DNA from 3 places in the Lentzea sp. NPDC059081 genome. Region 2 is predicted to be linked to each of the others. Evidence: riboswitches for the same ligand, from Rfam matches in the RefSeq annotation. Region 2 holds a riboswitch; each other region holds the start of a gene.
The links. Region 2 has a riboswitch for cobalamin ahead of ACFWV3_RS16035 (ribonucleoside-diphosphate reductase subunit alpha). Riboswitches for the same ligand answer to the same signal wherever they lie in the genome.
Positions count from the first base shown of each region.

Region 1: another riboswitch for cobalamin. It lies ahead of ACFWV3_RS31505 (FecCD family ABC transporter permease); the one in region 2 lies ahead of ACFWV3_RS16035 (ribonucleoside-diphosphate reductase subunit alpha).
Region 3: another riboswitch for cobalamin. It lies ahead of ACFWV3_RS40555 (putative cobaltochelatase); the one in region 2 lies ahead of ACFWV3_RS16035 (ribonucleoside-diphosphate reductase subunit alpha).

Region 1 is NZ_JBHYGW010000018.1:67,796-77,985, reverse strand. Features, by position in the region: gene ACFWV3_RS31550 (S8 family serine peptidase) at 1-2,047, shown strand, start outside; gene ACFWV3_RS31545 (3-isopropylmalate dehydrogenase) at 2,322-3,359, shown strand; gene ACFWV3_RS31540 (YciI family protein) at 3,433-3,852, opposite strand; gene ACFWV3_RS31535 (SseB family protein) at 4,070-4,450, shown strand; gene ACFWV3_RS31530 (hypothetical protein) at 4,447-4,893, shown strand; gene ACFWV3_RS31525 (putative T7SS-secreted protein) at 4,890-6,245, shown strand; gene ACFWV3_RS31520 (hypothetical protein) at 6,261-6,764, shown strand; gene ACFWV3_RS31515 (sigma-70 family RNA polymerase sigma factor) at 6,761-7,675, opposite strand; gene ACFWV3_RS31510 (dihydrofolate reductase family protein) at 7,714-8,265, shown strand; cobalamin riboswitch at 8,270-8,391, shown strand; gene ACFWV3_RS31505 (FecCD family ABC transporter permease) at 8,427-9,449, shown strand; gene ACFWV3_RS31500 (ABC transporter ATP-binding protein) at 9,449-10,189, shown strand; gene ACFWV3_RS31495 (ABC transporter substrate-binding protein) at 10,186-10,190, shown strand, end outside.
Region 2 is NZ_JBHYGW010000006.1:126,522-136,711, reverse strand. Features, by position in the region: gene ACFWV3_RS16035 (ribonucleoside-diphosphate reductase subunit alpha) at 1-1,404, opposite strand, end outside; cobalamin riboswitch at 1,510-1,719, opposite strand; gene ACFWV3_RS16030 (LysE/ArgO family amino acid transporter) at 1,763-2,311, opposite strand; gene ACFWV3_RS16025 (LysR family transcriptional regulator ArgP) at 2,412-3,269, shown strand; gene ACFWV3_RS16020 (SDR family oxidoreductase) at 3,288-4,031, shown strand; gene ACFWV3_RS16015 (DUF998 domain-containing protein) at 4,095-4,802, shown strand; gene ACFWV3_RS16010 (hypothetical protein) at 4,727-5,134, shown strand; gene ACFWV3_RS16005 (TIGR03086 family metal-binding protein) at 5,134-5,700, shown strand; gene ACFWV3_RS16000 (hypothetical protein) at 5,721-6,050, shown strand; gene ACFWV3_RS15995 (class I SAM-dependent methyltransferase) at 6,069-6,794, opposite strand; gene ACFWV3_RS15990 (DUF3800 domain-containing protein) at 6,787-7,455, opposite strand; gene ACFWV3_RS15985 (hypothetical protein) at 7,455-9,059, opposite strand; gene ACFWV3_RS15980 (ATP-binding protein) at 9,073-10,116, opposite strand.
Region 3 is NZ_JBHYGW010000035.1:25,541-35,730, forward strand. Features, by position in the region: gene ACFWV3_RS40525 (M36 family metallopeptidase) at 1-1,198, opposite strand, end outside; gene ACFWV3_RS40530 (cobalamin biosynthesis protein) at 1,300-2,556, opposite strand; gene ACFWV3_RS40535 (hypothetical protein) at 2,600-3,421, opposite strand; gene ACFWV3_RS40540 (cobalt-precorrin-4/precorrin-4 C(11)-methyltransferase) at 3,421-4,467, opposite strand; gene ACFWV3_RS40545 (cobyrinate a,c-diamide synthase) at 4,500-5,876, opposite strand; gene cobO (cob(I)yrinic acid a,c-diamide adenosyltransferase) at 5,873-6,487, opposite strand; gene ACFWV3_RS40555 (putative cobaltochelatase) at 6,498-8,414, opposite strand; cobalamin riboswitch at 8,454-8,578, opposite strand; gene ACFWV3_RS40560 (hypothetical protein) at 8,714-9,238, opposite strand; gene ACFWV3_RS40565 (threonine aldolase family protein) at 9,320-10,190, opposite strand, start outside.

The DNA of each region.
Region 1 (10,190 bases), on a different contig from region 2:
GGGCCTCAAGCCGGGCCAGTACAGCCAGAGCTTCACCGGCTACCTGGGCTACAACAAGGAACTGCCGGTCGTGAAGCTCACGCAGGCCGGCAACCTCGACGGCTGCCAGGCCATCACCGACGCCGTCGCCGGCAAGTTCGTGTGGCTGGAGTGGGACGACAACGACGCGACGCGCCGCTGCGGTTCCGCCGTCCGCGCCAACAACGTCCAGGCCGCGGGCGGTCAGGGTGTGCTGCTGTCCTCCACGCTGGAGAACTTCGCGGCGGGCATCGCCGGCAACGCGGGCATCCCGATGTTCCAGTTCACCGGCTCGGCCACCGCGGCCGTCCGCCCGGCGCTGAACGCGGGCACGCTGGTCGTCCGCCTCGCGGGTGACCTGCGCACCTCGACGCCGACCTACGACCAGTCCATTTCGGACACGCCGAGCTCGTTCACGAGCCGCGGCACGCGCTCCGGCTCGATCAAGCCGGACGTCGCGGCGCCCGGTGACACGATCTCGTCGACGGCCGTCGGCTCCGGCAACGACCGCCTGGTCATCTCCGGCACCTCGATGGCGTCCCCGCACGTCGCCGGCATCGCCGCCCTGGTGCGCCAGACGCACCCGGACTGGACGCTGGAAGAGGTCAAGGCCGCGATCATGAACACCGCGGGCGCGGACGTGAAGGAGGACGGCAAGACCTTCGCGCCGAACCGCGTCGGCACCGGCCGCGTCGACGGCAAGGCCGCGATCGACAACCAGGTCCTCGCCTACGTCGAGGAGGACAACGGCTACGTCAGCGCGAACTTCGGCGTCGTCGAGGTCTCCAAGCCGGTCCAGAAGACCAAGACCATCAAGATCGTCAACAAGTCCACGAAGTCCGTGGAGTACAAGGTCGGCTACACCGCGGCCACGACGATCCCCGGCGTGAGCTACGTGCTCTCGCAGAACACCGTCAAGCTGAGCCCGCGCGGCATCGCCCGCGTCAAGGTGACGCTGAAGATCGACGACCCGAAGGCGCTGCGCAAGACGGTCGACCCGACCGTCGTCCCGACGCAGCTCGACGTGCCGCGCCAGTTCCTCGCGGACGCCTCCGGTCGCGTGACCCTCACGCCGACCGCCGGTGCCACGGTGCCGCTGCGCCTGTCGGTCTACTCGGCGCCGAAGCCCGTCGCGGACATCAAGACCGTCGACAGCCTCAAGTTCCGGGGCAACGACAAGCAGGCGATCCTCAACCTGACGGGCAAGGGCCTCGACCAGGGCACCGGCTCGCAGGCGTACCGCTCGCTGGTCAGCGTCCTCGAGTTGCAGGCCCAGTCGCCGAAGCTGCGCGACTGCAAGCGCAACGTCACCGAGAACTGCGCGCTCAACGAGACCGCCAAGGGCGGCGACCTGCGCTACGTCGGCGCGGCCTCCACGGCCCCGCTCGCCAAGGCCCAGGGCAAGCCCGAGGAGGCGCTGCTCGCGTTCGGTGTCGCCACGTGGGGCAACTGGTACAACCTCGGCATGAACACCGTCCCGTTCGTCGACATCGACACCAACGGTGACGGCACGGCGGACTTCGAGACGTACGCGACCCGTCTGACCGACACCGACCTCCTGGTCGCGACGACCGTCAACCTCGCCACGGGCGAGACGGTCGACATCCAGGGCGTCAACGGCCTGTTCGGCGACGTCGACGCGAACGTGCAGGACACCAACGTCGTCGTCCTGCCGGTGCTGCTCTCGGCACTCGGCATCGACCCGGCGAAGAGCACCTCGCGCCTCTCGTACACCGTCGGCACCGCCGGCTACTACGCGGCGCCGGGCAACGCGAACAAGCTGATCGACGTCATCGACCGCCCGCTGTCCTTCGACCCGCTCAAGCCGGGTCTGTGGGCGCAGGGCGGCGGCGACGCGGCGCTGTCGTACCTCGCGAAGCCGGGCACGGCGCTCGTGGTGAACAAGGACGAGGCCGCGCTGAAGGCGGACAAGTCCGAGGGCCTGCTGGTCCTCAACCACCACAACGCCAACGGTGAACGCGCGTCGGTCGTCACGGTGAAGTCGAGCGGCCGCGGCGGCGCTCACTAGTCCGATGTCTGAGGGGGAGGCCCGGTTCTCACCGAGAACCGGGCCTCTTCCCGTGTCACGGGCTGGAACTGCCGCCCGTCACCCCTTGACGCGACACCCTTCCTGCGGTCGAGTGACACTCGAAAGTGGGAATGGGCCGTGTGGGTGTCCCGCAGTACGGGAGAGAACACCCCGAAGGGGTGTCCGGCATGCGGCGAGTGGCCGCGATGCCGGTAGCCTTTCGCGGAGGAAAGTAGTCCCACCAATTGGGGACGGACACCTGGGAGGTGTGTGGATGCGGCTCGCAGTGATCCCAGGAGACGGGATCGGGCCCGAGGTCATCGCTGAGGCCCTGAAGGTCCTCGGCGAGGTCGTTCCGGCGGCCGAGATCACCCGTTACGACCTCGGCGCGGCGCGCTGGCACGCCACGGGAGAGTTGTTGCCCGAGTCGGTGCTCGGTGAGCTCCGCCAGCACGACGCGATCCTGCTCGGCGCGGTGGGCGACCCGTCGGTGCCGAGCGGAATCCTGGAGCGGGGGCTGCTGCTGCGCCTGCGCTTCGAGCTCGACCACCACGTGAACCTCCGCCCCGCTCGTCTGTACCCCGGCGTCCGCAGCCCGCTCGCGGACCCGCCGGAGATCGACATGGTGGTGGTCCGCGAGGGCACCGAGGGCCCGTACGCGGGCAACGGCGGTCTGTTGCGCAAGGACACCCCGCACGAGATCGCCACCGAGGTCTCGCTGAACACCTCGTTCGGCGTCGAGCGGGTGGTCCGCGACGCGTTCGCGCGCGCGTCGGCCCGCCAGCGCCGGCACCTGACGCTGGTGCACAAGACGAACGTCCTCACGCACGCCGGCTCGTTGTGGTCGCGCGTCGTGGAGGAGGTCTCGCTGCAGCACCCGGACGTGACCGTGGCGTACCAGCACGTCGACGCGGCCACGATCCACCTGGTCACCGACCCCGGCCGGTACGACGTGATCGTGACGGACAACCTGTTCGGCGACATCCTGACCGACCTCGCCGCCGCCGTCACGGGTGGCATCGGCCTGGCCGCGTCCGGAAACCTGGACGTCACCCGCCGCAACCCGTCGATGTTCGAGCCGGTGCACGGCTCGGCGCCCGACATCGCGGGCCAGGGCATCGCGGACCCGACGGCCGCCGTGCTGTCGGTGGCGCTGCTGCTCGACCACCTCGGCGAGCACGAGGCGTCGCGCCGGATCGAGGCCTCCGTGGCGTTCGACCTGGCGACCCGCGACCACCAGTCGCCGGGCGCGACCTACGCGATCGGCGACCGGCTCGCCGCTCTCGTGTCGTCGAACGTGCGCACGGGCTGATCCACCGCGTTTTGAAGCCCCGGCCGGAACATCCGGCCGGGGCTTCGGCGTCTTCCGGACGCGCGGGGTCGGGTCAGAGCTGGCCGTTGGCCACCCGCCACGCGCGCTCCTTCTGGATCCACTCGTTGTCCTGCGGGAACTCGTCGATCGTCGGCACCCGGCGGATCTCGGTCTTGAAGCCGGGCCCCGTCAGCGGCATGCGCTTCGCCCACTCGACCGCCTCCTCCCTGGAGGACACGTTGAGCAGGTAGAAGCCGTTGAACAGCTCCTTGGTCTCGCCGTACGGGCCGTCCGTGACGACCGGCGGCTCGGCGGAGTAGTCGACGACGACGCCCTCGGACGGGTCGGACAGGCCCTCGGCGGCGAGCAGCACGCCGGCGCGGATCAGCTCCTCGTTGAAGGCGCCGACGGTCTCCAGCATCTTGTCGAAGTCGATCTCGCCCATGCTCGCGAAGCCCTCGTCGGTGGCGCGCATGATCAGCATGTACTTCACGGTGTGTCTCCCTGCGTCTCGTTGGGGCCGTGCGACCCCCTCAGCATCCACAGGTCGAACGGGTCCAGCGCCGGATCGACACGGCCGCAGAAATCTTTTCCAAGATCTTTTGCGCGTGACTCCCGCCTCAGTCACCGGTTCTCACCCGATACGGACGGTGATCAATCGGTAACGTACGGCTCCGCCGATCTGGGGGGATTGGTGGAACAGGAGAGACATGCACGACGAGAACCAGGCCGTCGCCCACGCGAGGCGCTACCGCGACGGTGAGGGGGACCCGGCGGCCTTCGTCAGGGCGTTCCGCGCGAGCACGGTGTACCTGCGGCGGGTGGACCCGCTGTCGTTGCCGGTGGTCACGTTCGAAGGACTCGACTGGCTGGCCGCCTTCTCCAGCCCCGGCCTGCTGGCACAGCACGTGGAGGCGCGCGGCGAACCGGCCGCCGACCACCTGGCCGTCACGGGTGCGCGGCTGCTCGACCACTACCTGCCGGCGTTGCCGCGGCGCACCGGCGTCGTCTTCGACACCGGCACCGCGCACATGATGACCCTGCCGCCGGTGCGCGGCATCGTCGCCGACGCGCTGGCGGTGGACGCGTGACCGGGTTCGGCGTCGACCTCGGCGCGATGAACCGGTCGATCAAGGGCATCAACGACACGGTGGCGCTGCTCAAGGAGTTCGCGCCCGACGGCGGCCACCTGATGGCCGGCACGACCAGCCTCGGGTTCCTCTGCCCCGACGAGGACGAGTGCGGGGACGACGTGCTCGCCGACGCGCTGGAGGAGTTCTTCGACCGCTGGAAGTGGGGCGTGCGCCATCTCGTCAAGGAGGGCGCGGCGATGGTCGAGGCGCTGACGGACACCCGCAGCGTCTACGAGGAGGCCGAGGACAAGCTCAAGCAGGGTTTCCAGCTGCTGATCGGCGACCCGAACTCCACGGCCGACCCGACGAGGAAGTCGTGGGAGGACCTGCTGCGGGAACCGGCTGCCTTCTCGTCGCCGGGGCGGCAGGCCTCGTTCAAGCCGGCCGGTGATCGTCCATGAGCCTGTTCGGACGCGGTGAGCTCGGCGACACCCGTGACCCCGTGGAGCTCGTGCCGGGCGACGTCATGACGCTCGACGAGACCACGACCGGCCTGCGCAAGCTCTCGAACGCCTGCCAGGAGGCGAGCTCGGGGCTGTCCACACTGGACGTGGGGCACTGGACGGGCGAGGCGGCGGAGAGGTTCCAGCGGTACTTCTCCCAGGAGATGCCGAAGTGGCGGGACGCGGCCGAGGCGTTCGGGCCCGTCGTCGAGGCGCTGACGACCTACCGCGGCGCGGTCGAGCGCGCACAACGCGCGGCCGTCGAAGCGATCCGGCTGCACGACGAGGCCGAGGCGGAGACGAAGGCGGCCGAGGACGAACGTGACGCTGCGGAGTCCCAGCACCGCAAGGCTTCCGCCGCTGCCGAAGCGGGTGGCCCGGTGCCGGTGCCGCTCGCGCCGTTCGTCGATCCCGGCAAGGCCAAGCGCGAGGCGGCGCGGCGGATGCTCGCCGACGCGCGCAGGACGCTGAAGGCCGCGGCGGCCGAGACCGCGGCGATCGTCACGAAGGCGAAGGACAGGGCGCCGGAGGAACCGGGGTTCCTGTCGAAGTTCGCCGCCTCGATCGAGGACAGCTTCGAGCAGACCGTCACTCAGGTGTCGTCGTTCCACTCCGGCATGGCCGAGTCGGGCCTGAACCTGCTCGAGATGGTCAGGGCCGGCAACCCGCTCGACCCGTACAACGTCGCCCACCCCGGCGAGTACGCGGAGCACCTGGTGAAGCAGGCGTCCGGCATGGTGCACCTGGCCACGCATCCGGCCGAGGCCGTGCGAGGGCTCCTGAACTTCGAGGAGTGGAAGAAGGACCCGTTCTCGGCACTCGGCAGGCTCACCGGTGACGCGGCCATCGCCGTCGCGACGGACGGTGCGGGTCTGGTCGGCGCGGCCGAGAAAGCGGTGCTGCGCGAAGCGACCGAACAGGCTGCCACGCAGGTCGCGAAGCACGTCGACGACGGACTGCCGCCGTGGCACCGTCCCGGCTACGAGCCGCCGGCGCACACGCAGGACTACCACCCGCACCACGGCGACGAACCGTTCGGTCCACAGAAGACGGACGAGCCCGCGCCGCACGACCGCGAGCCCGACCCTCCTGCGGAGGAACCGAGGCACGAGCCGGACGAGCAGCCCCGCGTCCGGGAGCCGGAGCACCTGCCGGAACCCGACAAGAGCCAGTACTTCCAGCTCCAGCGGTCCGTCGCGGAGATGCAGGACTCGTTGCCGCAGCTCTCGCTCGCCGAGCGCACCGCGACCGAACAGCGCATGGCCCAGCAGCGGCAGATGATGCGCGACATCCTGGACAAGCACGCCTAGAGGAGCGTCGAGACAGTGCAGACCCAGTCGGAAGAGATGCCGGAGTGGACGCGCGGTGGTGAGTTCCCCCCGGTGTCGCGCCAGGTTCCGCTGTACGGCGAGGATCCCGCGTCGGGCAGGGAACAGGTGTGGGTCGGACGCGTCGTCTGGCAGGCGCGGACGATGCAGGAGATCACGATGGCGCTCTACGGCCCGTTCGGCCGCAGGACGTCCACCGGTGACTCCGTCTTCAACGCCCTGTGGAAGATCCGCAACGAGCTGGAGGACCTGGAGCAGTTCGCGCCGCCGCTGTGGAAGGTGCTCGTGAAGGGCGCCCGGCGGGACGTGTGGCACGTCGGGCACCAGGTGTCGATCTTCCCCGGCGACCGCGCGGAGGTCCTCGTGCCCGGCGAGAAGGTGACGGAGACCGTCGACGTGCTCGCGGTGCTGGAGCCGCACGACACCCCGAAGTGGGGGCTGGTCGAGCAGCAGATGGCGAACTGCGCGGCGTACTTCGACCGGTTCGCGCCGGGTTCCTAGAGCGTCGCGGGCAGGTCGAACGCCGCGAACACCGCCGGGTCCTGGAAGACGAAGGTGTGGGCGATCAGCCCGTCCACGACGGAGAACACCTGCAGCGTGTGCAACCGGCCGTCGCCCGTGTAGGCGGCGACGGCCGGTTGTCCGTTGGCGGCGGTCGGAGTCATGCGCCAGCCGACGCCGCGCCGTGCGAACACGTGGCGGATGAACGCCGCGTAGTCGTCGCGCCCGAGGAACCACAACGGGACCGGCGGCATCTCCAGGACCGCGTCCTCGGTGAGCAACGCGACGAGCGCCTCGACGTCGGCGGCTTCGAAGGCCCGCACGTAGGCCTCGACCGTGCGGGCGGCGGCGGGATCACCGGCGGGCGCGACTCCGGCCAAGCCCGCCCGCGCCCGTTGCAGGGCGCTGGTGACCGACGCGACGGTGGTGCCGAGCTGCACCGCCACCTCGGCGGCGCTGAACTCCAGCACCTCGCGCAGCACCCAGACGGCGCGCTGGCGGGCGGGCAACGTCTGCATCGCCGCGACCAGCGCGAGCCGCAGGCTGTCCCGCCGCACCGCCAGCTCCGCGGGATCGGCCGACTCGTCGGGGAACGGCTGGAGCCACGGCACCTCGAAGGCGGGCACGAGCGCGGCCTCCGGATCGGTGCCCGGCGCGCCCAGCCCGGACGGCAGCGGCCGGCGCGCCTTGCCCTCCAGCGCCGTCAGGCAGACGTTCGTCGCGATGCGGTACAGCCACGTGCGGACCGAGGCCTTGCGCTCGTCGTAGCGCTCGCGGGCGTTCCACGCGCGGAGCAGCGTGTCCTGCACCAGGTCCTCGGCCTCGTGGACCGATCCGAGCATGCGGTAGCAGTACGCCAGCAGCTCGCGGCGGTGCTGCTCCAGACGCGTCTCGAAACCGGTGCTCGTCATCGCGATGAGTATCACCGCCGTCGCCGGTACGTACTGGCATGAGCGATCTGATTGTCACCGAGTTCGTCACACTGGACGACGTCGTCGAGGACCCCGACGGACGGGCCGGCACCCCCGGCGGAGGCTGGGCGTTCCGGCACGGGGAGAAGGCGGTGGCGGGCGACAAGTTCGACCTCGGCCCGCTGTTCGAGACCGGCGTCATGCTCTTCGGGCGCACGACCTGGGAGCACTTCTCGAAGCTGTGGCCCAGCCGCACCGGCCCGTTCGCCGACCGGATGAACGCCATCCCCAAGGTTGTCGTGTCCAAGTCCCTGACCAGCGCGGACGCGTGGCAGAACTCATCCGTGACGGACGATCTCGTGTCGACCGTGCGCGCGCTGAAGGCACGTCAGGACATCGTCGTCGTGGGCAGCATCAGCGTTGTGCGCGCGTTGGCCGAACACGGTCTCGTCGACGAGTACCGGCTGATGGTGTTCCCGACGGTCCTGGGTGCCGGCGAGCGGCTTTTCACCGTTCCGGGAGAGCTGCGTCTCACGTCCGTGGAGCAGAAGGGGAGTGGTGCGCTCATGCGGTACCGGACGGACACGTGATCGTGTCGGGTTAGAGTGCAGATGTCGCGTGTGGGGGAAGTCCGGTCGAAGTCCGGCGCTGACCCGCAACGGTAGGCCCCTCCCCGGGGGCAAGCCCGAATACCCGCACACGGCATGCACAGCTACTCCGACTCCTGCCGTGGACTGCGGGAAGGGACCCAGTGATCTCCAAGATCAGCGCGCTCGTCGGCGTGCTCGTCGTCAGCATCGTGGCGGGCGTGGCGCTCGGTCCCGTCTCCGTGCCGTTCGACGTCACCCTCGACCTGCTGTGGGCCGCGCTCACCGGCGGCACGATCCCCGCCGACCTCGCCGGCCAGTACCACATCGTCTGGGACATCCGGCTGCCCCGCGTGCTGCTGGCCGCGGTCGTGGGCGCCGGTCTCAGCGTGGTCGGCGTGGCGATCCAGGCCATGGTCCGCAACGCCCTCGCGGACCCGTACGTGCTCGGCATCTCGTCGGGCGCGAGCGTGGGGGCGACGGCCGTGGCGACGCTCGGGGTGTTGCAGGGCCTCGGTGTCTACGCGCTGTCCACGGGCGCGTTCCTGACGGGTCTCGGCGCCACGGCGCTGGTCTACCTCACCGCGCGCACGAGCCGAGGGCTCACACCGCTGCGGCTGGTGCTGACCGGAACCGCGCTGGCGTACGGGTTCTCCGCGGTGGCGATGCTGCTCGTGTTCCAGGCGCCGCACGGCGAGGCGGCCCGCAGCGCCATGTTCTGGCTGCTGGGCAGTCTCGGCGGGGCGAACTGGCAGTCGTTGCCGATCGCTTTGACCGTGACGGTCCTCGGGATCGTGTACCTGATGACCAAGGCGCGGCAGCTCAACGCGCTGGCGATGGGGGACGAGACCGCGACCACGCTCGGCGTCGCGGTCACCCGGTTCCGCACGCACCTGTTCATCGTCACCGCGGGCATCACCGGCGTGCTGGTCGCGGTGAGCGGTGCCGTCGGGTTCGTCGGACTGATGCTGCCGCACCTCACGCGGATGGTCGTCGGTGCGGACCACCGGCGCGTGCTGCCCCTCGCCCCGCTGGCCGGGGCGTCGTTCCTCGTCTGGGTCGACGTCGCCGCCCGCATGCTGGCCGCGCCGGAAGAGCTGCCGCTCGGCGTCATCACCGCCGCGATCGGCGTGCCGTGCTTCATCTTCCTCATGCGTCGCAGGACCTACGTCTTCGGAGGCCGCTGATGCGCGTCGACGTCCAGCAGCTCACCGTCGACGGCATCATCGAGGACATCACGCTGTCCGCCGACGACGAGGTGGTCGGCATCGTCGGCCCGAACGGCAGCGGCAAGTCCACGACCCTGCGCTGCGTCTACCGCGCCCTGAAGCCGGACGCGGGCGCCGTGCTGATCGACGGCCGCAACGTCCACAAGCGACACGACCTGGCCCGCGAGCTGTCCGCGCTGACCCAGGAGTCGCAGGTCGAGTTCGACTTCACGGTCGCCGAGGTCGTGGAGATGGGCCGCCTGCCGCACGACCGCTCCCCGGCTCACGACCGAGAGGTGGTCGAGGCCGCACTGGCCACAGTGGACGTCTCCCACCTCGCCTCCCGCAGCTTCCTCAGCCTCTCCGGCGGCGAACGCCAGCGCGTCCTCATCGCGCGGGCCATCGCCCAGGAGCCCCGCGTGCTGGTCCTCGACGAGCCGACCAACCACCTCGACATCCGCCACCAGCTGGACGTGCTGTCCCTGACCCGCGGCCTAGGCGTCACCGTGCTGACCGTCCTGCACGACCTGAACCTGGCCGCGTCCTACTGCGACCGCCTGCACGTGCTGGACGAGGGACGACTGGTCGCCTCCGGCACGCCTTCCGAGGTCCTCGTGCCGGAGCTGATCGCCAAGGTTTTCCACGTCACCGCGCACGTCGTCGCGCACCCCACCACAGGAGTTCCCCAGCTCCTGTTCGACCAGGAGGTCACCCCTTGAG
Region 2 (10,190 bases):
CACGGTCTTCTCGAGCCGCGCGTGGTCGATGCCGCCGCCGGTCACGTGCCGGGCGAGGTTGACGCTGCCCAGGTTGCACACCGCGACCTCGTCGACCGCGGTGTTGAGGGTGATCTCCGTGCACAGGTTCGACGAGTGCACGACCCCGCTGTGCTGCTGCGGCGACCGCAGGTTGCACGGGTCCTTGAACGTGATCCACGGGTGGCCGGTCTCGAACAGCATGGTCAGCATCCGCCGCCACAGGTCGACGGCGGGCAGCCGGCGGAAGACCTTGATCTCGCCGTTGTCGGCCTTCTCCTCGTAGGCCCGGTACTTCTCGGCGAACTCCGCGCCGAACGCGTCGTGCAGGTCGGGCACCTCGTCGGGGGAGAAGAGCGTCCACTGACCACCGGCGCGCACCCGGCGCAGGAACTCGTCCGGCACCCAGTTCGCGGTGTTCATGTCGTGGGTGCGGCGGCGCTCGTCGCCGGTGTTCTTGCGCAGGTCGAGGAACTCCTCGACGTCGATGTGCCAGGTCTCGAGGTAGGCGCAGACCGCGCCCTTGCGTTTTCCTCCCTGGTTGACCGCCACCGCCGTGTCGTTCGCGATCTTCAGGAACGGCACCACGCCCTGTGACTTGCCGTTGGTCCCCTTGATGTGCGCACCGATCCCGCGCACCGGCGTCCAGTCGTTCCCCAGCCCACCGGCGAACTTCGACAGCAGCGCGTTGTTGCTGATGCCGTGGAAGATCGAGGCGAGGTCGTCGTCCACGGTCGTCAGGAAGCACGACGACAGCTGCGGCCGCGTGGTGCCCGAGTTGAACAGCGTCGGCGTCGAGCACATGAAGTCGAACGACGAGAGCAGCTCGTAGAACTCGATCGCGCGGGCGTCGCGGTCGTCCTCCTGCAGCGCGAGACCCATGGCCACGCGCATGAAGAACGCCTGCGGCAGCTCGTAGCGGCGGTCGTCGTGGTGCAGGAAGTAGCGGTCGTACAGCGTCTGCATGCCCAGGAACTGGAAGTTCAGGTCACGGGACGCGTCCAGTGCCGCGCCGAGCCGGGCGAGGTCGAAGTCCGCGAGCCGGGGGTCGAGCTGGCCCAGCTCGATGCCGTGGTGGACGAACGAGGCGAAGTACGACGGGTAGCGCTCGGTCATCTCGGCGTGCGTCAGCGGCACTCCGCACGCCTCGGTGCGCAGCTTGTCCAGCAGCAGCCGGGCGCTGACGTAGGAGTAGTCCGGGTCGAGCTCGACCATCGCGCGGGCGGCCATGATCGGTGCCAGGGCCAGCTCGGCGTCGGTGATGCCGTCGTAGAGGTTCCGCTTCGTCTCGGCGAGGACCGCCTCGGCCGAGGCGTTGGGCAGGTCGGCACACGCTTCGTGGACGACCCCTGATAGTCGGTCCAGCGGTGTCGGCTGGTCGGGCACGCTCTCTCCTCGCGAGCAAGCCCGAGAGAACGCGTGCGCGCGCCGGTGGACACGCCACCGGTGCACACAGCCGCCCTCCCTCGGGGCACCGTGTAGTGCGCGCAGGCTTGCGCGCACACCAGTGGCAGGTCTTCGGACTCGTGGGCGCCGGGCACGCTCCTACCGGCCGTCGCTTCCCAGGCCTGGGCCCAGTGCTTCGTTGACGGCTTTCGTTCCCACTCACCGCTGCGGGGCAGTCCCGGACTTCCACCGGGTTCCCTCTTGCCTCACCCGCCCGTTGCTCCGGGCCGGTGAACCACCAGCGCGGCAGATACTACATGTGGTGGTGGCCGCTTGATCACCACCCAAGATGCGCGTGTCACGCGCCGGCGATCAAGGCGACTCCGAGGACCGTCATCACGGCGGCGACCACGCCGTCGAGTACCCGCCACGCGCGCGGCCTCGCGAACAGCGGGCTGAGCAGGCGGGCGCCGAACCCCAGTGCGACGAACCACAGGACGCTCGCCGTCACCGCGCCGACCCCGAAGAGCCACCGGCCGGCCGCGATCGACCCGAGCAGGAACAGCGTGTCGAGGTACACGTGCGGGTTGAGCCACGTCAGCGCGAGCGCCGTGAGCACGGGTCGTCCGGACGGTTCGCCGGAGACATCCATCGAGGACGGCCGCAGTGCCCGCCGGGCCGCCAGGAACCCGTACCCCAGCAGGAAGATCCCGCCCACGACCGCGGCGGCGGTGACCAGCGACGGCCACTTCCGCACGACCGCACCGAACCCGGCGACGCCCACCGCGACCAGGATCGCGTCCGAGACGGCGCAGACGGCGACCACCTTCGCCACGGCGTGCCGTCGAAGTCCTTGGCGCAGCACGAAAGCGTTCTGCGCGCCGATCGCGACGATCAGGGTCATCATGGTGCCGAAGCCGAGGAGGAGGTCAGTCACACCGCAGAACGGTATTGACGCGTTTTAGATGAGAACAGCTAAAGATTCTTACGTAGCATTAGCGCTCGTGATGGATCTCGACCTGGTGCGCACGCTGCTGGCCGTCGTCGACGCGGGCACGTTCGACGCGGCGGCCGCGGCGTTGCACGTCACGCCCTCCGCTGTCTCGCAACGGATCAAGGCCCTCGAACACCGCACCGGCCGGGTGCTGCTGGTGCGCGCCCGCCCGGTGCGGCTGACCCCGTCGGGCGAGGTGCTGGTCCGCTACGGTCGCCAACTGCTCGCGCTCGACCAGGACCTGGACGCGGCGCTGGGCGAGGACGCCGTCGTGCGCGTGCCGGTCGCCGTGAACGCCGACTCGCTCGCCACGTGGTTCCTGCCCGCCCTGCAACGGGTTCTGCCGGAGCTCAGGATCTCGTTCGACCTGCACCGCGAGGACCAGGACCACACGACGGCGTTGCTGCGCCAGGGACTGGTGATGGCGGCGGTGACGTCGTCGAAGGAACCGGTCGCGGGCTGCGAGGTGCGCAAGCTCGGCCACATCCGTTATGCCGCAATGGCTTCGCCGTCCTTCGTGGAACGGTACGAGAGCGGCCCGCTGAAGTCGTGGCTGCCTCAGGCGCCGGTCGTCGTGTTCGACCGCAACGACGACCTGCAGGACAGGTTCGTGCGCACGCTCACCCGCGGCCGTGGCGCGTCCGAGCACCGCCACTACGTGCCGTCGTCCGAGGTGTACGTGCGGGCGATCGTCGCGGGCCTGGGCTGGGGGATGGTGCCGCCGCAGCAGTTGCAGGACGGCCTGGTCGACCTCGCGCCGGGCCGCGTGGTGTCCGTGCCGCTGTACTGGCAGCAGTGGAAGCTCGACTCGCCGGCGCTCACCGCGGTGGCGCAAGCCGTGTCAGCAGAGGCGGCGGAAGCGCTCAAATAGGAGTTATCGTCTCCTGCCATGACCGGACGGGAGCTGGATCTCAACGGGAAGGTCGCCGTCATCTACGGCGGCGCGGGCAGCATCGGCGGTGCCATCGCCGCGGCGTTCGTCCAGGCGGGTGCCGAGGTCCACCTCGCGGGCCGGACCGAGGCGACGCTGCGCGCCAGGGCCGAGCAGCTCGGCGCGCGGTACGCCGTGGTGGACGCTCTCGACGAGCGGGCGGTGGACGAGCACGCCGCCACGTTCGACCGCCTCGACATCTCCGTCAACGTGACGACCGACAACGACGTCCAGGGCACGCCGATGGTCGAGATGAGCGTCGAGGACTACCTGAGCCCCGTCGTCTCGGCGGTCCGGTCGAAGTTCCTCACCGCCAGGGCGGCCGCACGGCACATGACCAGGCAGAAGTCGGGCGTCATCCTGTTCTTCGGTGGCACCGGCGACGCGAGCGCGCACCGGGACTGGCAGCTCGGCGGGTTGCTCGCGGCGTTCGACGCGGTCGAGTCGATGCGCCGCCAGCTCGCGGTGGAGCTCGGGCCGCACGGCGTCCGCGTGGTGACGTTGCAGACGGCGGGCGTGCCCGAGTCGGTGCCGGAGGACTTCCGCGGTCAGGTCGAACCCGACATGCTCCGGCGGTCGCCGCTGACCAGGGTCGCGACGCTGGAGGACGTGGGCAGGGCGGCGCTGTTCGCGGCGTCGGACTGGGGTCGCACGATCACGGGCGCTCAGGTCAACATCACCTGCGGCAGCGTGCTGACCTGAGCGGTTCCTGTCAGGTTCCTGAATGCAGGAACCCCGCGCGTTCACCGGGGCGTTGACCGTTATGTGCTGATTCCTCGACTAGCCGCCGCCGGCGGTTCCCTCGCCGTCGTCGCCACGGTCGCGATGGTCGGCCTGCTCGACCTGACCATCGGTCCGATGCGCCGCACGATCAGCGAGTACGCGCTGGGCGACTACCGCACGGTGTTCGACGTCGCCGTGCTGCTGCTCGCGTTCGGGTCGCTCGCGATCCTGCTGGCCCTCGTGCACAAGGGACTGGCCAGGTGGCGGTCGGCCGGCTCGGTCGCGCTGGTCCTGTGGTCGGTCGGCCTGCTGCTCGTCGTCGCGTTCCCGAAGACGAACTGGGCGATGGGCACCAACGAGCTCAGCGGCAGCATCCACCGGTTCGGCAGCATGGTCGCGTTCGTGAGCCTGCCGATCGCGATCATCCTGCTCGCGCGGCCCTGGACGCGGCACGACGTGTGGGGGCGACACGCCAGGTGGACGATGGCGTCCGGATTGGTGAGCGTTGTCGCATTCATGCCGATCTTGTACGCCATTGCGATGGGGATGACGTCCGGCGTTCGGTGGTGGCGCGTGTTCCCGTTGGGCTACATCGAGAGGATCTTGCTCGTGGCCGAGGTCGGCGCCGTGCTCGTCGTCGGGCTGTGGGCCATCGCGGCCAGTAGGGTTGCGCCATGGCGAGTTGGGGAGACCTCGCGGATTACGTCCGCGCCGAGTACGACGTCATCCACGACGAGGGCGAAGAGCTGAGGATCCTCTTCACCTTCGGGGAGGACGAGGACGAGGACGAGCGCACGCAGGTCGTGATCATCGTCAGGGAAGTGCTCGACAAGATGCACGAGTGGGTGCAGATCGCCTCTCCGTGCGGCCTCGCGTCGCAGGTGGACCTCCGCGCCGTGCTCGAGGAGGTCGGAGCCTCCACCGTCGCGTGCGGCCTCGCGATCATCGGCGAGCACGTGGTCGTGCGGCACTCGCTGCCGCTGGCCGACCTCGACATCCACGAGTTCACCGATCCGCTCCAGCTGCTCGCCGGCACGGCGGACACGCTCGAGGAGCAGTTCTGGGGAGGAGACGGCTACTGATGTTCGACCTGACCCCCGCGGCCGACCGGCTGGCAGGAGTGGTGCGCGGCGTGACGGACCGCGACCTCAAGGCGCCGACGCCCTGTCCCGAGTACGCGGTCGCCGACCTGCTCGACCACGTGCACGGCCTTGCGCTCGCGTTCACGATGGCCGCGCGCAAGACGCCGGTGACCGGCAGCGGGACGGGCGACGCGGCCCGGTTGCCGCTCGACTTCCGCGAGTCGATCCCGGCGCGGCTGACCGAGCTCGCGCAGGCGTGGCGGGCACCGGAAGCCTGGGAGGGCATGACCGCGGCGGGCGGCGTCGACCTGCCCGGCGAGGTGGCGGCGGCCGTGGCGCTGGACGAGATCGTCCTGCACGGCTGGGACCTCGCCCGCGCCACCGGCCAGGACTTCGAGGTCGAGGAGGACCTGCTCCAGGTCGTCCACGGCTTCGTGTCGTCGATCGGCCCCGACGACCGCGACGGCTCGCTCTTCGGAGCCGCGGTGGAGGTCGACTCGACCGCGCCCGTGCTCGACCGTGTCCTGGGCCTCAGTGGCCGCGACCCGAAGTGGAGCCTAGGTTAGGCTCTCCTAACGTGAGAGCGATGACGGTGCAGGTGCGGGCAGGGCTGGGCGTGGGTCGCCTGGCCGCGGCGATGGAGTCCCTGGTGGAACTGCATCCCGAGCTCCGCCGATCCGGCTTCGCCCACCACGAGGTGGCCGACCCCGCCGCCGCCACCCCCGCCGCCCTCGCGGAGGCGGAGGCGGGGCTCGACCTCCAGACAGGCGTGCTGATGCACGTCGTGTGGCTCGACGCCGGACCCGCGCGGTCGGGGCGGATCGTGCTGGTGCTGCACGACGTCGTGGCGGACCGGCTGCCGCGGATCCTGCCGTGGCTGGCGCAGGCGTGGAAGCAACCCGCGCTGGTCAGCTGAGCCGCGGCGTCGCCCGGCTCAGGGGCGTCGCCCGGAAACCGGTCCCGCGCTGACCTTCCGCGCCACGAACACGTGCTCGCGCCCCGGCCGGTCCGGCGCGTCCCGCACGTCCACGACCTCGAACCCGCACCCCGCCAGGCTCTTCTCGACCTCGGGCCGCGAGCGGAACCGCAGCGTCGAGTCCGAGGTGACCACCGAGCCGTCCGGGAACGTGTAGGTGTGGCGGAACGAGACGAACGGCAGGCCCACACCGACCAGTTCGAGCTGCTCCCGCACCCCGGCACGCACCCGCGGCTCCGCGCGCGACCAGTCCTCCCAGGCCCGGCGTTCCGGCCGGCGCGTCTCGAACACGAGGTGGCCGCCCGGCCGCAGCGCGCGGTGCACGGCTCGCAGGGCGTCCTCCCAGTCGTCGCCGAGGAACACCTGGGCCACGTTGCCCGTCATCGTCGCCAGGTCGACCGACATCGGGGGCAACGTCGTCGCGTCGCCGTGGATCCAGGTGACCCGCGCGTCCTTGGCCCGCGCGACCTCCAGCGAGGCCAGCGCCGGGTCCACCCCGATCACGGTGCGGCCGGACGCCGCCAGCTCGACGGCCAGGCACCCCGTGCCGCAGCCGACGTCGAGCACGGTCGTGGCCCTGACCTCGTCGGCGATGCCCAGGTACAGCTTCAGGTCCTCGCGCGGTCCGTCGAACGCGTCGTACAGCTTCGCGAGCCGGGGGTCGGCGAAAATGGCGTCAGGCATGCCACATCCCCGGTCCTGCGACGAACGGCATCAACAACTCGATCACCTCGCGGTCAGGTCGTCCGTTGAGTTCTTCTTCCGCGACCCGCCGCGCTATGCCGGCCAGGAAATCGGCCACCTGCACGCGTGCGTCGTGCTGAGAGTCAACCAGAGTCAGGCTGCGCAGTCGTGGGGCGAGCTTCTTGAGCTGCCGGATGCGCCCGTCGGTGAGCGACAGCTGCTGGTCGTGGACGATCGACACCGCCCCCTGCCACTGCGCGACCGCGCGCAGGATCGCCGGGAACAACGGGTCGAGCGCGCCCCTCGGTCCGCGGGCGCGCAGCAGGTCGTTGTAGAGCTCCAGAGGCCCGCTCACCGCACCGAACTCCGCGCGCACCCGTGAGGCGAGGAACCGCCGCTTGTCCACGAGCTGCACGCGCGCCTTGCCCGCGAGCGGACCGTCGGGCCCGAGGAACCACAGCAGCACCCAGCGGTTCTTCTGGCGCAGCAGGTGGTTCGCCTTGTACTCCACCGCCGGCGACTTGATCATCTCCCGCAGCGACTCGACGCACGCCCGCGCCTCCTCGTGCGTGAACCGGACCCCGGCGTGCGCGAAGACCGCCGTGACCCCGCCGACGAGCTTCTCGCCCTCGGACCCCGACTCGTCACAGGCGATCTCCATCAGGACATCCGGAAGACCGGGCCACGCGCGCGGAACGGCAGGTGTGCGCCCGCCGGGATCAGGAACGCGTGCTCGCGGCGGATCCGCAGCACGTCGCAACCGCCGTCGGTGATGACCAGAACCGGGCCTGCGGAGGGGAAGTCGTCGGCGCGTTCGAGCAGGTCGACTCCGGGCTGCAGCACCGTGCCGCCGCGCCCGCGCACCGTCACCCTGCCCGCGATGTCCTCGACGGGCACGTACCCCGCGTCGTATGCCATCGCGTCACAGAAAACCACGCGTGCGGCGGGCACGTCACGTGCCGCGGCGTAGGAGGCGATCGCGCCGAGAGCCTTGCCCAGCAGCTTCGGGTCCATCGACCCGGACGTGTCCAGCACGACGCCGAACGTCGGCCGCGCCTCCAGCGACTCCGGCCGCACCCACCCCGGCCGCGGAATGTCCGGAGTGGACGCCTGCCGGCGGGACGCCCGCGCGTACGAACGGCGCTTCTCCGCGGCGGGAACGAACTCCTCGAACCACCGCGCCAGCTGGGCGTCCCACGACAGCGGCGGGTGCTCCAGCGCGCGGATCTCCTCGACCAGTCCCGCGGGCAGCAGACCGCGCGAGGACGTGTGGTAGCTCAGACCGGTCAGCAGCGCGCGCCGGTAGAACTCGTCGAGGTCCGTGACGTCGGAGGGGCCGCGAAGTGGCTCTCCGAGCAGGTCGCCCTGCCTGCCCCGCAACGTGAGCAGCTTGCGGTACCGGCGCAGGTCCACCGCGATCCGGTCGTAGACGGACTCCGCGGACAGCCCGCGCAGCTCCGGGTCGTGCAGCACGCCCCGGGGAGGCGACCCGACGCCCATCTCGACCAGCCAGCCGTTGACCACGAAGTCGGCGGCGATGTTCCACAGGTGCGGGTCGCGCCCGCCCGCCCGGTCGCCGTGCCGCAGCGCGGCGTGCAGCATCTCGTGCGCGAGGACGAACCGCCACTCCGGCTTGGTCAGGCCCGCCAACGGGTTCACGTAGATCTCGGCCGACGCCGCCGACACCGCCGCGATCGAGATGTCCCAGCCGCGCGCCAGTTCGGCGTCGGCCACCACGGTCATCGTCGACGCCAGCGCGCCCAGCAGCGGGTAGTTCGACACGAACCAGCCGAGCGCGAGGTCCCACTCGGTCTTGACCGGCCGCGCGTCAGTCAGCGACGAACGCGCGCCACCCGCCACGTCGATCGCGGCGACGGCGGCGTTGGAGAGCCCGGCGGCGAACCGGTTCGCCCACTTCTCGGGGTTCTTCGACTCCTCGCCGCGCACGCACCGCCCCGGTTCCCAGGAGAACGGGCGCGTGCCGAACTTGAGCGCCGGCTGGAAGTCCAGCACCTCGTCGCAGTCGAAGGTGCCGAAACCCAGGTGCAGCAGGCAGTGCGCGAAGACCCACGTCCACTCTTCCTCCCCGGCCTTGCGGGCCGGGTGGGCGAGCAGCATGCCGTCGAGCGTGATGTCCGCCCACGGGTGGTCGGACTGCCTGCGCACGTACGTGCTGAGGGCGGCGAACAGCGGATGCGAGTTGATCCGCCGGTCCGCCGCCGCGAACGCCAGCGCCGCCTGGTCGACCTTCGGACGCCGCGTCATCGCCGGAGATCCGTCATGTCCGTGCGGCCACCAGCCGCGGCAGGTCGCGCGTCACCTCGACGAGGAACCACGCGGGCAGCACCGGGTTGCCGTCGTCGTCGGCCGCGATCACCATCTGCGCGATCTCCAGCGACAGCTCGGCCAGGTCGAGCAGCAGCGCCTTGCCGCGGTGCGCGAGCTGCTTGCCCGCCGCCGGCGCGTGCGCCTTGTCGTGCGGCAGCTCCTTCACCAGCCGCGCCCGGAACGCCTCGGCGAGGAAGTAGAGCAGGTCGCGGTCCTGGGGCGCGGACGGCCAGCGGGCGTCCCCGCGCAGCACGGCCTCCAGCCCGTAGGCGTGCCGCACGGTCTTCACGTACGCCTTGAACATCGACGCGTGGTTCGCCGTGACCGTGCCGAACGCCAGCACTCCGAGCACGTCCTCGGAGATGCCCTCGCCGAACGAGTGCAGCGCGTCGGACAGCATGTGCCAGCCGCGCGGCGTGGAGAACGTCTCCTCGACCTTGGGCGCGGCGCTCCACAGGTGGTCGGGCCGCTGCGTCAGGTACTCCAGCACCCACGGGTGGATGCCGTTCTCCCGCGCCCACGCGAGCCAGTCCTTCGCCGACGCCGTGAGGTGCACGTGCACCATGCGGTTCACCAGCGCGGACGCCATCGGCCGCGCCAGCGCGTTGTCGACGGCCCGGTTGCCGGCCCCGATGACGATCGAGCCCTTCGGCAGCTCGTAGGAGCCGATGCGCCGGTCGAGGATCAGCGAGTAGAAGGCCTTCTGGACCTCGGGGCTGCTCGCGTTGAGCTCGTCGAGGAACAGGCAGTAGGGGTCGTGGCGCGCGATGGTCTCGGGCGGCGCGAACCGGGACCGGCCGCCGACCAGTTCCGGCACGCCGATCAGGTCCTCCGGCGCGAGCTGCGTGCCCAGCAGCGTCACGCACTCCAGGCCCAGCTCGGCGGCGAACTTCCGGACGAGCGAGGACTTGCCGATACCCGGTGCTCCCCAGAGGAAGACCGGCCCGACGACGGCGACGTGCAGCAGCACCTCCGGAAGCTGTGCTGGTGTCACGGTGACTGTGGATCGCATCAGGAGTCGAGGATGCCCCACCCGAGTTGTTCCGGTCGCCCGAATTTGTTGACACG
Region 3 (10,190 bases), on a different contig from region 2:
TCTTGTAGACGTCGAAGAGCGCGCGCGACCAGATCTGCCCGTCGTGGTGCACCTCGCCGTCGCGGTCGGCGTACTTCAGCTCGGTGTCCGTGCGGCGCAGGCAGTGCGGCGTCTCGGTCGTGTACGCCGTGGCGTCCCAGTCCATGATGCACGCCAACGGGGTCAGTGCCGTGTCCTGCGCGTCGCGGGAGGACATGATCAGCGCCCACCAGTCGCCGAAGCCCTCGCCGATCGAGCCCGCCTCGGTGCTGGAGCCGAAGCCCGGCACCTGGGCGTCCTGGATCGCGTGGCCGAGCTCGTGCCACACCACCTCGACGTCCTCGGCGTCGTCGACACCACCGGTGCCGAACGTGATCTGGTCCTTCGACGGGTCGTAGAACGAGTTGTCGTCGGTCAGGCCGAGCGTGGTGATCTTCTGCGGCTCGTTGTTGACGTTCGTGAAACCGATGCTCTGGATGTACTTCTGCGCCTCGGTGACACCCCAGTACGCGTTGACCTGCTCGAAGTAGTCGTTGGCGCGCGTGTACTCGAACTTGTTGCTCTTGTTGTACGCGAGCTTGCTCTTGGCGCCGGTCACCGTGGCGTACTTGCCCTTGAGGTACCCGGAACCGTCCAGATCGGACAGCGTGACGGTCTTGTACGCCGCCGCGGGCACGGCGGAGTCGGCGTCGTTGGCGTCCTTGAGGTTCTGGTTCTGCTGCGAGGCGACGGGGTTCGGGCTGAACACCTTGCCGGTGCCGTTCGCGTGCTTGACCAGGCTCTCGGACCGCACGACCGCGCCGGACTCCGCGTGCACCAGCGTGCGCTCGGATCCCTTGCCGTTGTCGGAGATCACCTCGTAGACGAGGCCCGTGCCCGGCAGCACCTTGAGGTTCGCGCCTTCGGGCACACCGGCGGACTTGGCCTTGGCGTCCTCCGCGCTGACGGCGGGCGTCACGTCGACAGAGCCGACCGCGAGCCGGCCGTCGTCCACGGTCTTCACACCGGTCGCCTTGTCGACGTGCTCGACGTAGTAGGCACCCAGCACGGCCTTGCCGTCGAAGGTCTGCTCGTACCAGCTGTGGGTGGCGGTCAGGGAGTCGCGCACCGCCAGCAGGCGCAGGCCTTCCTTGGGCGCGGCGGCCTGGGCGTTGGCCGTGAGCAGGGACAGTGCGACACCTGCGGTGCAGGCAACCGCGACGAGACGACGGGCTCTCATGTCGGTCTCCAGTGCTTTCGGGCCCGAGCAGGGTGGGCCGTGTGCATGGCGACGCTAATCGGGAAAACTTCGACGGAGACCCTACGAAAGAAGGAAAAACGTCAGCGCTCCCACACTCCGGGAACAACAATTACGTCGGCTTCGACCGGAATGTCCAGCGTTGGCCCGGTTCCGAAAGCGACGAATGCGACCGCCGCCCCACTCGCGGCCAACTCGGACGCACCCTCGTGGCGGATCTCCGTGCCGGAGCGCAGGATCGGGCCGACCGACTCGACCGCCGCGGGGCTGCCCACCACGAACGCGGCCCGCCGGATCTCCGCCTCCGCGCGCGGCGTGCGTTCCTCCGCGGGGCCGGGACCGAGCCCGACCAGCGCGAGCCGCCCGCGCGGCAGCACCCGTGCCGCGGCCACGGTCACGTTGTCCCGCTTGAACTTCTCGGCCGCCAGCTCGACCGGCGCGCCGTGGCCGACCTGCCGCGCGCCGCGCAACGCCGCCGCCTCCGCGACGCTCGCGGTGCCCAGCGAGTTGCGCACCACCGAGCTCGGGTTCGGCACGCCGATCTCGGCGAGCTCCTCGGTCGGGAACGTCAGCAGCTCGGCGGTGTCGCCGTGCCAGAAACCCCAGTCCTCCACCGCGTCCACGATGCCCGGCTCGTCCGCCTTGACGTCGGCCGTCGCGAACGCCTTGATGGCGCGGAGGTCCAGCCCGCCCTGGGCGTCCAGTTCCGACAGGGCCGCGCCGACGCTCGTGGCCGACGCGCCCCGCGTGGAGCCCACGCCGACGACGAGCGTGCGCGGCACGATCCGCAGCACGTTGTCCTTCGCCGCGGCGGCCCGGTCGTCGACGACGATCACCCACGTCGCATCTTCGCCGCCCGCCACCACGTTCGGCGGCAGCGCGGGCAGCGGGAAGCCCAACGGGTTGCGCAGCACGACCTTCTCGCCCGCCTCGATGGCCGCGACGCACGCCGCGACATCGCCGTCGGCCGTCGCGTCGAGCTGCTCGACCAGCTCGTCCAGCACCGAGTCGATCAACGGGCCGCCGGTGACGACGGGCGCGAGGTTCAGCACGTCCGCGATGTGCCGGGTCAGGTCGTCCGCGTCACCCGCGAGCGCGACCACGAAGTGCTGGTCGACGCAGATGACCGCCGGGTCGGAGTCCTTGTCCCGCAACAGGGGCGCGATCAGGCGGACCGCGGACCCCGCGTCCAGGAAGAACACCGCCGCGCCGAGCCGGGACCACAGGGTGAGGGCGGCGGGCTTGACGGGACCGTCGGGGACGACGGCGTCCGAACCGAGCAGACCGGCGAGGTCGGCGGCGTCACCGCGCTGCGCCGGTCCCGCGAACACACCGATCACGCCCGCGCTCCCCGCAGCTCGACGGCCGCGCGGTCCGCGGCACTCACTTCTTGGTACCCCACAACACCGTCACCGGAACGGCCGGCGCGAAACCCGAGTCGAGCAGCCTCGACGCCGTCCAGTGCACGCCCTCGACCTCGTACCCGGCGGCCTGGAGCGCGTCCCTGGCGGGCACGATCTCGTCCACGCTCTCCGTCGCGACGACCACGCGCTTCGCGGACACCGCCGCGCTCGCCTTCACCGCGGCGAGATCGCCACGACCGACGAACACCGCGTCCGGCCGCGGCAGCGCGGACGTGTCGAGCTCGCTCTCCTCCACGCGGACGTCGACGCCGTGCGCGGAGGCGTTCGCGATGATCCGCACGCACTGCACGGGATCGGGCTCGACCGCGATCACCGCGGCACCGAGCCGGGCGCACTCCACGCCCACCGCGCCGGACCCGGCCAGCACGTCCCACACCAGCACGCCGGGGCGCGGGGCGAGGCGGGCCAGCACGAACGCGCGCACCTCGGCACCCAGGACGTGGGTGCGGCTGCCGAACGCGTCCTCGGGGAGCGCCCAGCCGTCGTTCGACCGCAGGAACTCGGTGTCCGCCAGGCACAGCACCGCGTCGGGCGCGGTCCAGCGGCGGGTCACCGCGTCCCGCGGGTCGACCGTGACGAGCTCGTCGCCGTCCGAGACGACCAGCGAGCGGCGCCAGCCCGCGACACCCGCGCCGACCTCGGCCGGGCCGATGCCCGAGGCCAGCTTCACGACCACGGCGGACCGGGCGCGGCACACGTTCAGCGCCGGGCGCAGACCGTCCGCGGCGTCGACGACCTCGACCGGACGGCCCGCTGCCTCCCGCAGGGCTTCGACGGACATCAGTTGCCGGCGGTGCGCTTGTGGGGCTTACGAGCCGGCTTCTTCTTCTGGGCCGATGTCGAGGCGCGCACCGTCGGCGGCTTCGGCATCTCGGCCGCGACCACGGTCAGCTTCGGCTTGGGCGCGGGCTCCTCGGCGGGCCTGCGGACGGACTGCTGTATTTCCTCGACCGCTGTCCACGCGGGGTTGGGCTCCGCGGCGGCGGTGCCGGCGGCGGGAACGGGCGCGGGAGCCGGGATCGGCTCGTCGGTGCGCGTCGCGATGCGCGAGGCGGCCCTGCGCGACCAGCGGCTCGGGCGGGCGGCCCGCAGCGGTTCGTCGACGGAGGTGCCGACCGAGGAGGAGACGCGGCGGGTCGGCGCCTTCACCGCGGTGCCGACCAGGAACAGCGTCGGGCGGTACAGCTTGTGCTGCTTCACCACCGACTCCAGCTCGCCGACCGTGGTGTGCGCGACCACCTCGTCGGCCTGGCTCACCTTGTACGCCACGACGACCGGCGTCTCGGCGGTGTACCCGCCCTCCAGCAGCTTCTCGACGAACTGCCCCACGCGCGCGCCCGAGACCGTGGCGGCCATCGTGGTCTGCAGCGCGGCGAACTCGCGGACCTTCTCGCTGCTCTCCGGCGAGATCAGCACGGCCGACGACGCCTCGGTGGAGGTGATCTCCCTGCCGATCTTGGCCGCGGCGGCGGCCACGACCGAGACGCCCGGCACGACCTCGACGTCGAGGCCGAGGCGCACGCACAGGTCGTGCTGCTCCTGCACGCCACCACCCGTCGCGGCGTCGCCCGCGTGCAGGCGCACGACCGTCTGCCGGGACGCTGCGGCGCGGCGGTACAGGTCGGTGATCTCCTCGGGCGTGACGCGCGAGAAGTCGACCAGCTCGGCCTCGGCGCGGGCGTGCTCGCGGACGCACTCGGCGTCGACCGCGCTGGGAGCCCAGATGACGACGTCGGCTTCCGCGACGCGGCGCGCACCGCGCAAGGTGATGAGGTCGGCGGCACCGGGACCGGCGCCGACGAAGGAGACCCGACCGGTCGTCGTCACGACAGCTCCACAGGGGGGTTGGGGAGAGAGGCTTAGGCGTTGACCGTACCGCCTGCCGATCCCGCCACGAACGGGTGGCAGGCCCGCACGAAACGCGCCACCGACTCCGGGTCGCCGGCCGGGTGGGTGTGCAGGTACGACGCGTGCACACCACCGGTCACGAACCCCTCGGCGACCGGCCGAGAGTCGACGCCGCGCCAGTGCCACGCGGGCGGGGCGGAGTGCGGTGTGGACAGCTGCGTGCGGTGGAACTCGTGGCCGGTCACGCGGCTGCCGGGCAGGTGCAGCGGCGAGCTCGCGGACGCCACGGCGTCGCGGTAGCCCAGCGTCAGCTTCGGCGTCATGAACCCCTCGGCGTCGAGCACGCCGCACATCGGGTGCCCGTCGAGCGACCTCGCGAGGTACAGCAACCCACCGCACTCGGCGTGGACCGGGGCACCCGATCGAGCGAACCGGGCCACCGCGTCGCGCAGCTTCACGTTGCCGGACAAGGCTTCCGCGTGCTGTTCGGGGAACCCGCCCGGCAGCACGAGGCCCGCGGTGCCCGCCGGCAGGTCCTCGTCGTTCAGCGGGTCGACGACGGCCACCGCCGCACCCGCCGCCCTGAGCACCTCGACGTGTTCCGCGTAGCCGAACGTGAAGGCCGCACCGCCCGCCACCGCGATCACGGGCTCGTCCGCGACCGCGTCGACCTGGGGTTCCCACGGGGCGACGGCCATGGACGGCACCGACCTGGCCAGCCCGCGCACCGCGTCGAGGTCGACGTGCTTGGCCACCGCTGCGGCGATGGCGTCGACCGCCGACACCGCCTCCGACCCGTGCTCCGCCGCCGTCACGAGCCCCAAGTGCCTGGAGGGCAAGGAGAACTGCGGATCGCGCGGCAGCACCCCGAGCACGTCGAGGCCCACCTCGTCGCACGCGGACCGCAGCACCTGCTCGTGCCGCTCGGACCCGACCTGGTTGAGGATCACGCCCCCGAGCCGGACCGTCGGGTCGTAGCCGCGGAACCCGTGCAGCAGCGCCGCGAGCGACCGGCTCTGCCCGCGTGCGTCCACGACGAACAGCACGGGCGCGTTGATCAGCTTCGCGACGTGCGCGGTCGAGCCGATGCCCGCGGTGTCGACGCGGCCGTCGAACAGGCCCATCACACCCTCGACGACGGCGATGTCGCAGCCTCTGGAGCCGTGCGCGAACAGACCGGGGACGCGGTGCTCGCCGACCATGACCGGGTCGAGGTTGCGCCCGGGACGTCGCGTCGCGAGCGCGTGGTAGCCCGGGTCGATGTAGTCGGGGCCGACCTTGAACGGCGCGACCCGCGACCCGGCGTGGCGCAACGCGGCCATCAGTCCGGTCGCGACGGTGGTCTTGCCGCTGCCGGAGGCGGGGGCGGCGACGACCAGCCGGTTCACCACTCGATCCCCCGCTGGCCCTTCTGCCCGGCGTCCATCGGGTGCTTGACCTTGGTCATCTCCACCACGAGGTCGGCGGCGTCGACCAGCGGCTGCGGCGCGTACCGGCCGGTGATCACCACGTGCTGGTGGCCCGGCCGGTTCGCGAGCGTCTCCACGACCTCGTCCACGTCGATCCAGCCCCAGTGCAGCGGGTACGTGAACTCGTCGAGCACGTAGAGGCCGTGGCGTTCGGAGGCGATCCGGCGCGCGATCTCCGCCCAGCCCTCGCGCGCGGCGGCCGCGTGGTCGTCCTCGGTGCCCTGCTTGCGGGTCCAGGACCAGCCCTCGCCCATCTTGTGCCACTCGACGGCGCCGCCCTCGCCGGTCTCGTCGTGCAGCCGGCCGAGCGCCTTGAACGCGGACTCCTCGCCCACCTTCCACTTGGCGGACTTCACGAACTGGAACACGCCGATGTCCCAGCCCTGGTTCCAGCCGCGCAGCGCCAGGCCGAACGCCGACGTCGACTTCCCCTTCATCTCACCGGTGTGCAGCATCAGCAGCGGGCGGTTGCGGCGCTGACGGGTGGTCAGGCCGTCCTTCGGAACCTCGGTCGGTTGTCCTTGGGGCATCGGTCTCTCCTCACGCTGCCCGGACGACGCCGGCGAGGTGGTCGGCGCTGAGCTGGTCGAGCCGCACGCAGGTGCCGTGCAGCGCCTCGGCGATCTTCTGCGCGAGACCGAGCCGGACGTGGCCCTGCTCGCAGTCCACGACCACGACGGCGGTCTGTTCGAGCAGACCGGCGACCTTCAGCGCGTCCTTGGCCGGGTCACCACCGAGTCCGGACGACGTGGCACGGCCGTCGGTCAGCAGCACGACGAGCGGACGCTTGCGCGAGTCGCGGAGCCGTTCGATCTCCAGCACCCGGTGGGCCTTCAGCAGACCGTCCGCGAGCGGGGTGCGGCCTCCGGTGCGCATCTTCTTGAGCCTCGTGGCCGCGGCGTCGACGGAGGTGGTCGGCGGCAACGCGACCTCGGCCTGGCTACCGCGGAACGTGACCACACCGACCTTGTCGCGGCGCTGGTAGGCGTCGCGCAGCAACGAGATCACCGCGCCGCTGACGGCCGACATCCGCTTCTGCGCCGCCATCGAGCCGGAGGCGTCGACGACGAACAGGACGAGGTTCGACTCCTTGCCCTCCCGCACCGCCTTGCGCAGGTCTGCCGCCGTGAGGAGCAGGCCGGGACCCGTCCGTCCGCGGCTCGCCTGGTGCGGCGCCGCGTTCGTGAGCGTGTCGACCAGGTGCAGCCCACTTCCGTCCACTGTGGACGACCGCACGACGCGGCCGGTGCGCGCACGGGCCCTGGACCGCTTGCCGGGCGCGCCTTCGCCGACTCCGGGCACCTCCAGCATCCGCGCCTTGAACGCGGGCGACGGCTCCGGCGCCGGCCGCTCCTGGGGCGCGTTCCCGTTCCCCTTCGGAGCATCTCGGGGACTTTCCTGGGGTTCGGGCAGCTCACCGCCACCGGGCCCGTCGTCGTCGGGCCCGTCCTCCTGCTCCTCGGCGTGCTCGGCCGCCTGGCGCATGGCGTCCTCGAGCTGTTGCTCCTCGATACCGGGCTCGTCGAACGGGTCGCGCCGCCGCCGGTGCGGCAGCGCGAGCCTGACCGCAGCCTCGACGTCGGACTCCTCGACCTCGCTCGCCCCGCGCCACGCAGCGTGGGCCGTGGCGGCACGGGCGACGACGAGGTCCGCCCGCATCCCGTCGACCTCGAAAGCCGCGCAGACGGCGGCGATCCGGCGCAACTCACCGTCCGGAAGGGACACTTCGGGCAGCTTCGCCTTGGCGTCCGCGATCCGCTGCTTCAGCGCAACGTCCTCGTGCGCCCACTTCGCCGCGAACGTCACGGGGTCCGCCTCGTAGGCCAGCCGCCGCCGGATGACCTCCGCACGCACCCCCACGTCCCGCGCCGCCTTGACCTGGACCGTGAGCCCGAACCGGTCGAGCAGCTGCGGCCGCAGCTCTCCCTCCTCGGGGTTCATGGTCCCGACCAGCAGGAACTGCGACGGGTGCGACACCGAAACACCTTCGCGCTCGACGTGCGCACGCCCCATCGCCGCAGCGTCGAGCAGCAGGTCGACCAAGTGGTCGTGCAGCAGGTTGACCTCGTCGACGTAGAGCACGCCCCGATGCGCCGCCGCCAGCAACCCGGGCTGGAACGCCCGCACGCCCTCGGTCAGCGCCTTCTCCAGGTCGAGCGACCCGACCAGCCGGTCCTCGGTCGCGCCAACCGGCAGCTCGACGAGCTTCGCGGCTCGCCGTTCCACCCCGTCGTGCGGCGCGTCGGGGCAGTCCGCCGTACCCGGTACGCAGCCGAAACGGCAGTTCGCGGAGATCTCCAGCTCCGGCAGCAACGCGGCGAGGGCACGCACGATCGTCGACTTCGCGGTCCCCTTCTCGCCGCGGACGAGAACACCACCGATGCCGGGGTGCACGGCGTTCAACAGCAGGGCCAGCCGGAGGTCGTCATGTCCGACGACAGCCGAAAAGGGGAACATGCGCGGTGAAGTCCTTCCTCGGGTGTCCACGCCCGTGGTCGGTCGAGTGACGAGGGGGACGAGTTCCTGACTCCCGGAGCGGGTCCGGTCACAGTCGCGGGACGGCGCCGGATTCACACCGGCTTCCTCGCGCTCCCCTCACAGCCCCGGCATCGTCGCATTCGGCGGGGGCAGGACCAACAGCCAGGTGAGCGACATCGCCTCGGGAAGTGCGGTATCGTTGCGGTGCGCAGTCGCAGTAGCGCTGCGAAGTGGACCCGGCAGCCTTCCGGACGGTGGGTGGGCCGGGTTTCGCGGTTTCAGAGGACGTGCACTGCCTCGACCAGTGGCTGCACGCGCTTCTTCCAATGGCCACCGCGGTGCCAGCACCACGCGATCGCATCGGGCAGTGCCAGCAACGGCTCCTCGTGGGCTCGGTGGTGCCGGTAGACGAGCATCTCGTGGCAGCCCTGCTCGCGGACCGTGCGGTACAGCAGCTTCTTGTCGGCATCGAGGACCGAGTCGTCCTGTTCGAGCACCAGCATCGAAGCACCGGACTTCGCCAGGTCCGCGACCAGGTGGACCAGGCACGCGTCCCGCTGCCGGCGGCGTGCGCACCCCGACCCGTCGTAGATCGTGACGGCAGGCGCGATCTCGACGACCGCGTCGAGGATCTGCTTCCGGCGCTGGTCCGACTCCTTGTGGAAGTGGATGCGCCGTTGGTTGGCCATGATCAGACCGCGCACGGTCCGACGTGCGGCCGCGAGATCGCCTGACACCAGGGCTGCCGCGGTGACGAGATAGCCCTTTTCCTTCGTCTCGTCCACGAACACATGGCCGGTCACGCCGCACTGCCCCCTGCTTCGACAACGGAGGCCAGATGGTGGCAGAACCCGCCCGTACACGATCGAGGTAGTGGGATGTCCTCAGATCAAGCTCTGGAACTCCTCCCAAGCCGAAGCCACCTCGTCACCGGTCCACTCCAACGCCGGCCCAGCCACCGTCACCTCGGTCTTCGCCCCCACCCCAGTCCCATCCGGCCAAAAAGACCCGAGGAACTTCCCGCTGACCTCGGTCAACCGAGCAGGATCCCCGCTCAACCGCAACGCGAACTGGTGCGTATCAGGCTCCGGCAGCCCCATGGCCGCAGCCACCACCTTCGCGTGCGCGACATAAGACCCCAACCGGGGCAACACGGTGTCCAACCCGTGCAAAGCAGACAAAGCAGCAGGCCACTGCTGGAACAGCATCCCGCCGTACCGATGCCGCCACACCCGAGCCTGCTCGACGAAGTCAGCAGACCCGGCCAGCGCCGCCCCGGAGATCCCCTCCAGCGACTTGTAGAACGACACGTACACCGAGTCGAACAGCCCGACGATCTCCGGCAGCGGCTTGCCCAGCCCGAACGTGCTCTCCCACAGCCGCGCGCCGTCGAGGTGCACGACCGCGTCCCGCTCACGAGCGGCATCCACCCACGACGTCAGCTCGTCCCAGGTCGGCAGGACGAACCCGGCCTCGCGGTCGGGCACCTCCAGCAGCAGCGTCCCGTACGGCTCGGGGCACGATCCCACGTCGGAGTTGCGGACCTTGATCGGCCGCAGCCCGGACAGCACGGTCAGCGCGTCGTCCTCGTGGTGCAGCGGGTGGGCCTGCGGGTGCATGGCGACGATCGGGTTGTGGGTGCGGTCGGCCCAGCACCTCAGCGCGATCTGCTGGGCCATCGTCCCCGTCGGCACGAACAGCGCTGCCTCGGTGCCGAGCAGCTGGGCCACGCGGGTTTCCAGGGCTCCCACCGGG